Regions from separate parts of the Cupriavidus sp. FW306-01-F10A genome, predicted to be linked through region 1. Evidence: predicted binding sites of a transcription regulator. Region 1 holds the regulator's gene; the other holds the start of a gene.

Region 1 (5,044 bases):
CTTGGCGACATCTTCCTGCGCCCGGCGGCGGATGTTCTCGCCCTCGGCAACGGCGCGCATATACAGGTCGTAATGCTCGCGCGCCTTGGCTTCCAGGGCGGCCAGCTGGGCCGCCACGTCGTCGACGGCAGCGGTTTCCGGCGCGCCGGCCTCCTGGCTGGCGTTGGCCGCCTCATCGCCAGCGGGCGTAGGCGTCTGGGTGGTTGGCGTCTGCTTCTGTTCTTCCATGTCGATCCGTATCAATGCATTGTCGCGGCCCGCCGTGGGCCTGGCCGCGGGTGGTAAATCGGCGCGTGTTCCGTGCAGGTGGTGGCAAGGCGCAGGTTTTCAAGAGTGGCGCTGGCGTGACGCGGAAACACACGGTTACAAAGGCCAGGCCTATGCAATCGACACCTTATTGCTTTGCCGCATCGCAATCACTAAGATTCTCAGTAATAAAAATGACAAAAATGCCGGGGTTGTGGAGATGGTTCATCTTTGTGCCTCTTCCGGAAGGTTGGCCATGCATAAGCTGCCAGTCGTGACACTCTGCCTTGTGGCCGCATTGGCGGTCATGACCGTCTTTATCTGCCTTTCCGGCGCATTCACCCCGCGCGATACGGAGTATGGCAGCGGCAAGGCGGTGTTCAAGCACTACATCGTCCCTATCGTCAGCCAGGAAGTCACGCAGGAATAAGCGCCACCTGGCCCTGATCCAAGCGCGCGGCGGCACCGGGGGCTTCCCGGTGACCGCCGCGTTGTCATTTCAGCTCTTCAGGTGGTCGATGCGGCGCCGGTCCCGCTTGGTCGGGCGCCCCTGGATCTGCGCGGACGGCTCCGGCTGCAGGCGCCGGCGCTCGGCATCGGCCAGCCGGCGCGACTGGCTTTCGGCACTTTCCTCGTACAGCGTCTGCGCCACCGGCGCCGGCCCGCGCGCCGGGGCAATGCCTTTCACCACCAGCTCCCAGCGCTGCTGGTGCGCTTCCAGCACCACCGTGTCGCCGGGCTTCACCTCGCGCGAGTTCTTGCATGGCTGGCCGTTGACGGTCACCTTGCTGCGCTCCACCGCTTCAGCCGCGAGCGAGCGCGTCTTGAAGAAGCGCCCGCACCACAGCCATTTGTCGATGCGCTGGCGCGCATCCGGCTCAAAGTCGACGTTCATGCCGCCGCTCCCCGGGTCTGGGCGCGCGTGCGCCGTGCTTCCAGTTCATGCGGATGCGGCGTGGCCAGCGGCCAGCCCTGCAGGTGCTGCAGCGCGATCTCGGCCATGGCCGCGACCCACGGATCGGCGTCATTCAGGCACGGGATGAAATGGAAATCCTTGCCGCCCGCGACCTTGAACTCGGTCTGCCCTTCCATGGCGATCTCCTCCAGGGTCTCGATGCAGTCGGCCGGAAAGCCCGGGCAGAAGACATCGACCCGGCCCGCGCCGACCTTGCCCAGCTCGGCCAGCGTCGGCGCGGTGTACGGCTGCAGCCATTCCGCCTTGCCGAAACGAGACTGGAACGTCACCTGGTACTGGCCCGGCTCTAGGCCCAGCGCCTCGCCCAGCAGCCGGCCGGTCTTCAGGCATTCGCAGTGATAGGGGTCGCCCAGCTCCAGCGTGCGCCGCGGCACGCCGTGGAACGACAGGATCAGCTTGTCGCCGCGGGCAAAGTCCGGCATGCCGTGGCGCGCCCAGTAGGCGGCGACCTGCTGGTGCAGCGCCGAGATATAGGCCGGGTGGTCATGGAAATGCTTGACCAGCCGCAGCTCTGGCTGGTTGCGCCACTGGCCCAGCACCCGGAACACCTCGTCGAAGGCCGTGGCCGTGGTGGTGCCGGAGTATTGCGGATACATCGGCAGCACCAGCACCTGCTCGCAGCCCTGCCGGCGCAGCGCCTCCAGCACCGAGGCGATCGACGGGTTGCCGTAGCGCATTGCGCACGCGACCGTCACTTCATGGCCATGCTGGTGCATCAGCCGCTGCAGCGCATGGGCCTGGCGCTCGCTGTAGACCAGCAGCGGCGAGCCCGTCATATGGGCCTCGCGCAGCCAGATCGATTCGTATTTCAGCGCCGAGGCGCGCGAACGCAGCGGCAGGATCACCCCATGCAGCAGCGGCAGCCAGGCCGCGCGCGGGATCTCGACCACGCGCGGGTCGGACAGGAATTCCTTCAGGTAGCGCCCCACCGCCTTGGGCGTGGGAGCGTCCGGGGTGCCCAGGTTGACCAGCAGGATCGCCGTGCGCGGCGCGTGGCCGTGCTGGTAGGCCGGTTCGGGAGAAAACGTCATGTCGCTTCCGGGTTGACACGGTGCCGGGACGGCGCCGGTGCGGCGCACCGGCGATTGCCGCGCCCGGCGGGAATGGAGCCGCTTGTCAGACCAGCCAGTCTTTGCACTAGTTCTGGCTCAGGGCGCTGGACAGCAGGCGCGCGGTGATGTCGACAATGGGGATCACGCGCTCATACGCCATGCGCGTAGGGCCGATCACGCCGAGCGTGCCGACGATCTGGCCGTCGACCTCGTACGGGGCGGTGATCACCGCCATTTCTTCGATCGGCACCAGCCGGCTTTCGCCGCCGATAAAGATCTGCACGCCCTGCGCATGGCTGGACACGTCCAGCAGCTGCAGCAGGCTGGTCTTGTGCTCGAACACGTCGAACAGGCGCCGCAGCTTGTCCATGCTGGAGGCCAGGTCTTCCACTTCCAGCAGCTTGCGCTCGCCACTGATAAAGACGTGGTCGTCGTCCTCGTCCTCGGCGACGCTGCCGGCCTCGACCGCGGCCTGCATCAGCTGCGACATGTCGCGGCGCAGGTCCTGCAGTTCCACCCGCAGGTGGCCGCGCACCGCGTCGAAGCTCATGCCGGCATAGTGCGAGTTGAAGAAGTTGGCCGCCTCGATCAGCTGGGCCGGCGTGTACGACAGCTCGGTCTGGATAATGCGGTTCTGCACGTCCCCCTCGGGGCTGACGATGATCAGCAGGATGCGCTTGTCCGACAGCCGCATGAATTCGATCTGCCGGAACGCCTGCGCGCGGCGCGGCGTCATCACCACGCCGGCAAAGTGCGACAGGTTGGACAGCGTGCGCGCCGCCGCCGTGATCATGCGCTGCGGCCCCAGCTGCTGGCCGCCGAGTTGATCCTGGATCTGGCCGGTCAGCTCGGCCAGGTCGGCGTTGCGCTCCAGCGGCTTGGCCGTCAGCATCGAATCGACGAACAGCCGGTAGCCGCGCGGGGTCGGGATACGGCCCGCGGAGGTGTGCGGGCTGGCAATAAAGCCCATTTCCTCCAGATCGGACATCACATTGCGAATCGTCGCAGGCGACAGGTCCAGCCCCGAGTACTTCGACAGGGTGCGGGAACCGACCGGCTGCCCTTCGGCAATATAGCGCTCGATCAGGGTCTTGAGCAGCGTTTTGGAGCGTTCATCCATGATGCCCCGATTTTACGCAAGTTTTGGACCTTCTGGCGGACGGCCTGGCCCGCCCGCCCGCGCCTGCTGACAACCGTCATGGCGGTATGGTCTAATCCCGCCATGTCCGCCCCCCCGAGAGCCAGCGCCGTGCGCACTTCGTTCAAGACCGTCGCCCTGGTGGGCCGGTACTCCACTGCCGGCATCGAAGGGCCGCTGGAGGAGATCGCCTCATATATCCTGCGCAACGGGCAGGACGTGGTGTTCGAGCGCGAAACCTCGCTCGCCACCGGGCTGACCGCCTACCCTGCCCTGTCCGCCGAGGAGATCGGCCGGCAGGCCGACGTGGCCGTGGTGCTGGGCGGCGACGGCACGCTGCTGGGCATCGCGCGCCAGCTGGCCGGCTACGACGTGCCGCTGATCGGCGTCAACCACGGGCGGCTGGGCTTCATGACCGACATCGCGCTGGAAGACGCGCACACCGTGCTGCCCGACATGCTCGACGGCCGGTATGAGGCCGAGACCCGCCTGCTGCTGGAATCGCGCGTGGTGCGCGACGACATGGACATCTTCTCCGCGCTGGCCCTGAACGACGTGGTGGTGAACCGCTCGGGCATCTCCGGCATGGTCGAGCTGGCGGTGTCGGTGGACGGCCACTTCATGTACAACCAGCGCTCGGACGGCCTGATCGTGTCGACCACCACCGGGTCCACCGCCTACGCGCTGTCCGCCGGCGGCCCGATCCTGCACCCGACGCTGTCGGGCGTGGTGCTGGTGCCGATTGCCCCGCACGCGCTGTCCAACCGCCCGATCGTGCTGCCGCACGACGCCGAGGTCACCATCGAGGTGGCCAGCGCGCGCGACGCCAGCGTCAACTTCGACATGCAGTCACTGACCTCGCTGCTGCCGGGCGACCGCATCGTGGTGCGGCGCTCCGAAAAGACCATCAACCTGCTGCACCCGGTCGGCTACAACTACTACGCCACGCTGCGCAAGAAGCTGCACTGGCACGAATACCCGTCCGAAGACAACCGCCTCTGAGCCAGTATCAAGCCGCCCTCCAAGCCTGAGCCCGAACCCATCGGACCGACTACCTTCCACGCCACGATGCTGCGCAGCCTGTCCATCCGCGATTTCGTCATCGTCGATACGCTCGACCTGGACTTCACCACTGGCTTCACCGTCTTCACCGGCGAGACCGGCGCCGGCAAATCCATCCTGATCGATGCCCTGGCGCTGGTGCTGGGCGAACGCGCCGATGCCGGCGTGGTGCGCGAAGGCGCCCCGCGCGCCAGCGTCAGCGCCACCTTCTCGACCCACCCGGCACTGGATGCCTGGCTGGCCGAGCGCGAGCTCAACAGCGAAGCGGAAGACGGCGTGCACACCGTGCTGCTGCGCCGCACGGTCGATGCCGGCGGCCGCAGCAAGGCCTTTATCAACGGCGCCGCCGCCACCCTGGCGCAGCTGCGCGAAGTCGGCGACCAACTGGTCGACATCCACGGCCAGCACGCGCACCAGCTGCTGCTGCGCCCCGATGCGCAGCGGCTGCTGTTCGACGCCCACGCCGGCCTCACCCAGCAGGCCGGCGCGGTGGCCGAGGCCTGGCGCGCCTGGCGTGCCTGCGTGCGCCAGCGCGAGGCGGTCGAGCACCAGTCGCGCGAGATGCAGCTT
Region 2 (5,044 bases), on a different contig from region 1:
GCCGGCGCTGGGCTGGGCCGCGGTGGCGGGCGAGGTGCCGGCCGAGGCCTGGTTCCTGGTGCTGATCATCTTCACCTGGACCCCGCCGCACTTCTGGGCCCTGGCGCTGTACCGCCGCGCCGACTACGCCAAGTCCGGCCTGCCGATGCTGCCGGTCACGCACGGCGAGCGCTACACGCTGCTGCATATCCTGCTGTACACGCTGATCATGATCGCCGCGACGCTGCTGCCCTTTGTCTACGGCATGAGCGGCTATATCTACCTGGCGGCCGCGCTGGCGCTGGGCGCGGGTTTCCTGGCCTACGCCTGGAAGATGTACCGCAACTATTCAGACGAGCTGGCGCAGCGCACCTTCCGCTTCTCGATCCTGTACCTGTCGCTGCTGTTCGCCGCGCTGCTGGTCGACCACTACTTCAAGTTCGTGCCGCAGGTCTGACCTGTGGCCGACCGGCTGCGGCATCTTGTCGCGGCCGGCGCAGCGTGGCGGCACGATCGGCGATACTGCGTGATGTCGCCGCCCTCCGCTGCCGCTGTTTCCTCCCACCCCTGACCGGTCTCCGCCGCATGCCCCGCCTAAGCCCCGCCTCCGGCCTGTTCGCCGCCTTCCGCCGCTTTTCCCTGCTGGCCGCGCTTGCGCTGGCCGTGGCTGCCTGCGGGCAGCAGAAGGCCTCGTTCCGCAATGTCGACATCACCGGCGCGGCGGACTTCGGCAAGGACTTCTCGCTGACCGACCATCACGGCAAGGTGCGCACCATCGCCGACTTCAAGGGCAAGGCGGTGGTGATGTTCTTCGGCTACACCCACTGTCCCGACGTGTGCCCGACGACGATGGCCGAACTGAAGGCGGTGATGGAGAAACTGGGCCCCGACGCCGACCGCGTGCAGGTGCTGTTCGTCACGGTCGACCCGGAACGCGACACGCAGGCGCTGCTGGCCCAGTACGTGCCGGCCTTCGATGGGCGCTTCCTGGGGCTGCGCCCGGCCGACGAAGCCGCACTGCAGAAGTTGACCAAGGACTTCAAGGTGTTCTACGCCAAGGTGCCGGGCAGCTCCCCGACCAACTACACGGTTGACCACTCCGCGGGCAGCTATGTGTTCGACCCGGACGGCAAGCTGCGGCTGTTCATCCGCCACGGCCAGGGTCCGGATCCGATCGCGCACGACCTGAAACAGCTGCTGTCGTGACGTGAAAGGGAGGGAAGGGGTGCGGCATAAGGTCGCACTCACCCTCTCGCGGGCAACAAAAAGGCCGGTCCAGTGGACCGGCCTTTTGCATGGCTGGGGGTGCGGATCAGGCGAACGCCTGCAGCGCCCCCTTCATCTTCTTCATGGCCGCGGCCTCGATCTGGCGGATGCGCTCGGCCGAGACGCCGAACTCGTCAGCCAGCTCATGCAGCGTGGACCCGCCCGAGCCATCGTCCTCGACGTGCAGCCAGCGCGCCTCGATGATGCGGCGGCTGCGTTCGTCCAGCTTGCCCAGCGCTTCTTCCAGGCCCTCGACCTGCATGCGGTCGTGGCGCTTGGCTTCCAGCACGCGGGTGGGCTCGTTGTGGTTGTCCGCCAGGTAGGCGATGGGGGCGAATTCCTCTTCGCCGTCGTCGATCTGGCCTTCCAGCGCCAGGTCGCCGCCCGACAGGCGGGTCTCCATCTCCATCACTTCTTCGGGCTTGACGTTCAGCTCGCGCGCCACGGCCTCGACCTGCTCCGGCGTGAACGTGTGCGCGCCCTGCTTGTGGCTGCGCAGGTTGAAGAACAGCTTGCGCTGGGCCTTGGTGGTGGCCACCTTGACCATGCGCCAGTTCTTCAGCACGTATTCGTGGATCTCGGCCTTGATCCAGTGCATCGCGTACGACACCAGGCGCACGCCCTGGTCGGGGTCGAAGCGCTTGACCGCCTTCATCAGGCCGATATTGCCTTCCTGGATCAGGTCGGCGTGGGGCAGGCCATAGCCCAGGTACTGGCGGGCGATCGACACCACCAGACGCAGGTGGGACATCACCATCTGGCGGGCAGCATCAACGGAATCGTGGTCGCGGAGCTCGCGCGCCAGGCGCTGCTCTTCCTCCGCGGTCAACAGCGGAATCCGGTGGACAGCCTGGATATAGCTGTCGAGGTTGCCAACGGTGGCCGGGAAGGTCAGCGCGAAGCTGCCCGTGCTCCGGGGTGCCGTCGGCAGACGGTTATTCAGGGTTTGGTCGGCAGACAAGACTGCGTTCACTCAATGGCTCCTTTCGCATCCGGCGGTTCGGTTGCCGGGATGCCGCGCCTGTTGGGGCGGTGGCACTGCAACACATATTAGCACTCAGGCCGGGTGAGTGCTAATTGGAGCCCCGATGGTCGTGATAGTTCCTCTCGATTGCTCTTGCTGCTGGCATAGCTACTTGCCACTTCGAGCGGCGGGAACGATACCCACGGTTCGGCGCACTGGATGTTAGAGCGGTGCGGGGCATGGGGGTTCTGCCCGCTGCTGCAATGATTTGTTGCAGCAGCGGCTACACTCGACCAAGCTGCGGCGCGCTGGCATCCTTGCAAGCCTCTCTCATTCCACCGGAGGAGTTATGTCTGCTATCGAACACTTGCTCAAGCCGCATGTGCGCGACCTGGGCGATTTTACCGTGCGCCGGCTGTTGCCCGCCGCCGCCTCCCAGACTGTCGGGCCGTTTATCTTCTTCGACCATATGGGGCCGGTGCAACTGCCGCCGGGCGGCGGAGCCGACGTGCGCCCGCATCCACATATCGGACTGGCCACGGTCACTTATCTGTTCGAGGGCGAGATCATCCACCGAGACAGCCTGGGCAGCGACCAGGCGATCCGCCCGGGCGATGTCAACTGGATGACCGCCGGGCACGGCATCGTGCACTCGGAGCGCTCGCCCGAGCATGTGCGCCCCGCCGGGGCCCGCCTGCACGGCATCCAGACCTGGGTGGCACTGCCGCAGGAGCATGAGGGTGCCGAGCCGTCGTTTTTCCACCATCCAGCCGCCACGCTGCCACGGATCGAGCGGCCGGGCGTGCGCATGGTGGTGATTGCGGGCGATGCCTTTGGCCAGGTCTCTCCGGTCAAGATCTTCAGCCGCACCCTGTATGTGGCGATCGAGCTGGATGCGGGCGCGAGCGTGGAGATCCCGGCCGATCATGCCGAGCGGGGCATCTATCCGGTGGATGGCGCGGTGGCGCTCGACGGCGAGCCGCTGCCGGCCGAGCATATGGTGGTGCTCACGCCGGGCCAGCCCGCAACGCTGACGGCCACGACACCGTCGCGCGTAATGCTGCTGGGCGGTGACCCGACCGACGGGCACCGTTTTATCTACTGGAATTTCGTTGCCAGCAGCAAGGTGGCGATCGAGGCCGCCGCCCAGCGCTGGGAGGACGACCAGTTCCCGCACGTGCCGGGCGAGACCGAGCGCATCCCGCTGCCCCCGCGCAAGCCCTGACAGCGGTCCCGGGGCTGGCTCAGACCGGGCTGGCCCAGGTCACGCGGGTGCCTTGCCGCAGGCATTCGCGGATAGCCTCGACCTGGATCGCGATCGGCGCCGGCACCGGCGCCGCGCCGTCCAGCACGCGCCGGATCCAGGCCACGGTCTGGCCGGCGTCGCTGCCGGGCGGCAGTTCAGGCACTTCGGCCAGCGAACCCACGGCCGGATCGACCAGCGTCTGCTGGTGCCCCTCGTGCAGCCAGTCGATGCGGCTGGTGCGGCGCGCATCGGCCACCACTTCGCCCTCGGTGCCGCGTGCCAGCAGCACGTTGGCGGGTTCATGCGAGAAGTAGTCGGTCAGCGTCTCGCGGTATTCGGGGTGGGTGTAGCTGTACAGGCGCAACCCTTCCGCGGGCGAATGCTCGCCCACCGGCTGCAGCATCTTGGCCACCGTGTGCGCCGAATTGCGCAGGCCGATCACGGTGCGCCGCTCCAGCAGCTGCGACAGCCCGGGCGACAGCACATCCACCGGCAGCACCGCCAGCGGCCCGAGGTCGCTGCCCTCGCGCAGCCGTGCCGAGGCCTCGCCGGTAGTCGCGCACAAGGGCACGCCCAGCGCCTCGAACAGCGTCATGCTGGTCACGCGGCCATTGAACAGGCGCGTGCCGTGCACCAGCACGGGGACATCTTCGCGCGCCAGCAGCAGCGCCAGCAGCGGCACCAGGTTGGGTTGCTTGCGCGCGCCGTTGTAGCTGGGGATCACCACCACCTGCCGGTCAGGCGGCGCCGGCAGCGGCTGGCAGTGCGCATGGGCGGCTTCCAGCATGCCGGCCAGCTCGTGCGGGGCCTCGCCCTTGATGCGGTAGGCCATCAGGATGGCGCCAAGCTCCAGGTCCGAGACGCGCCCGGCCAGCATGGCGTCGAACAGGGCCTGCGCGTCTTCGCGCGGCAGCGCCCGCGCGCCGTTGACGCCGCGGCCGATCTCCTTGATATAGCGGGCAGCAGGGAAGGACGTGGCTGGCGTGGTCATGGCGGCGTGGGGGTAGTCTGTTCTGGGTTCATGATAGCGGAGCCAGGCCGCCGCGCCCATCGCCGCCTGTGCCACATAGGGCCGCCCACCCGCACGCGGCCGGCGGGCACTACGCGGCTTCCTGCAGCGCCGGGTTGCGCTGCTTGCGGTAGAGGAAGTCCAGCACCGCGGTGCGGCAGGCGTGGTAGCCCTTGTCGTCGGCCAGCGCGACGCGGTCGCGCGGACGCGGCAGCTCCACCTTCAGGATCTCGCCGATGGTCGCGGCCGGACCGTTGGTCATCATGACGATGCGGTCGGCCAGCAGCACGGCCTCGTCGACATCGTGGGTCACCATCACCACGGTGCTGCGGGTGCGCGCCACGATCTTGATCAGCTCGTCCTGCAGGTGCGCGCGCGTGAGCGCATCGAGCGCGCCGAAGGGCTCGTCCATCAGCAGCACCTTGGGCGCCATCGCCAGCGCGCGGGCAATGCCCACGCGCTGCTTCATGCCGCCGGAGATCTCATGCGGGTACTTGTTCTCGGCGTGCGTCAGGCCCACCAGCGCCAGCGTGTCGTGCGTGCGCGCCTTGAGCTGCGGCTTGCTCTCGCTGGCGGCGAA

The links. Region 1 encodes HrcA, which represses chaperone genes, less so after heat shock. Its sites were predicted from a motif close to TTAGCACTCNNNNNNNNNGAGTGCTAA; they were not measured.
Region 2: rpoH (RNA polymerase sigma factor RpoH) is a predicted target of HrcA. The motif match lies at 2,296-2,322, and genes of this name have one in related genera.

The regions. Positions count from the first base shown of each region.
Region 1 covers NZ_JBYSYA010000002.1:37,110-42,153, forward strand. The annotation lists gene grpE (nucleotide exchange factor GrpE) at 1-228, opposite strand, end outside; gene AC3WLF_RS03125 (hypothetical protein) at 227-676, shown strand; gene AC3WLF_RS03130 (RNA-binding S4 domain-containing protein) at 746-1,141, opposite strand; gene hemH (ferrochelatase) at 1,138-2,253, opposite strand; gene hrcA (heat-inducible transcriptional repressor HrcA) at 2,360-3,394, opposite strand; gene AC3WLF_RS03145 (NAD kinase) at 3,497-4,414, shown strand; gene recN (DNA repair protein RecN) at 4,481-5,044, shown strand, end outside.
Region 2 covers NZ_JBYSYA010000004.1:82,249-87,292, forward strand. The annotation lists gene cyoE (heme o synthase) at 1-436, shown strand, start outside; gene AC3WLF_RS07670 (SCO family protein) at 565-1,185, shown strand; gene rpoH (RNA polymerase sigma factor RpoH) at 1,292-2,218, opposite strand; gene AC3WLF_RS07680 (pirin family protein) at 2,559-3,434, shown strand; gene ybiB (DNA-binding protein YbiB) at 3,454-4,446, opposite strand; gene AC3WLF_RS07690 (ABC transporter ATP-binding protein) at 4,556-5,044, opposite strand, start outside.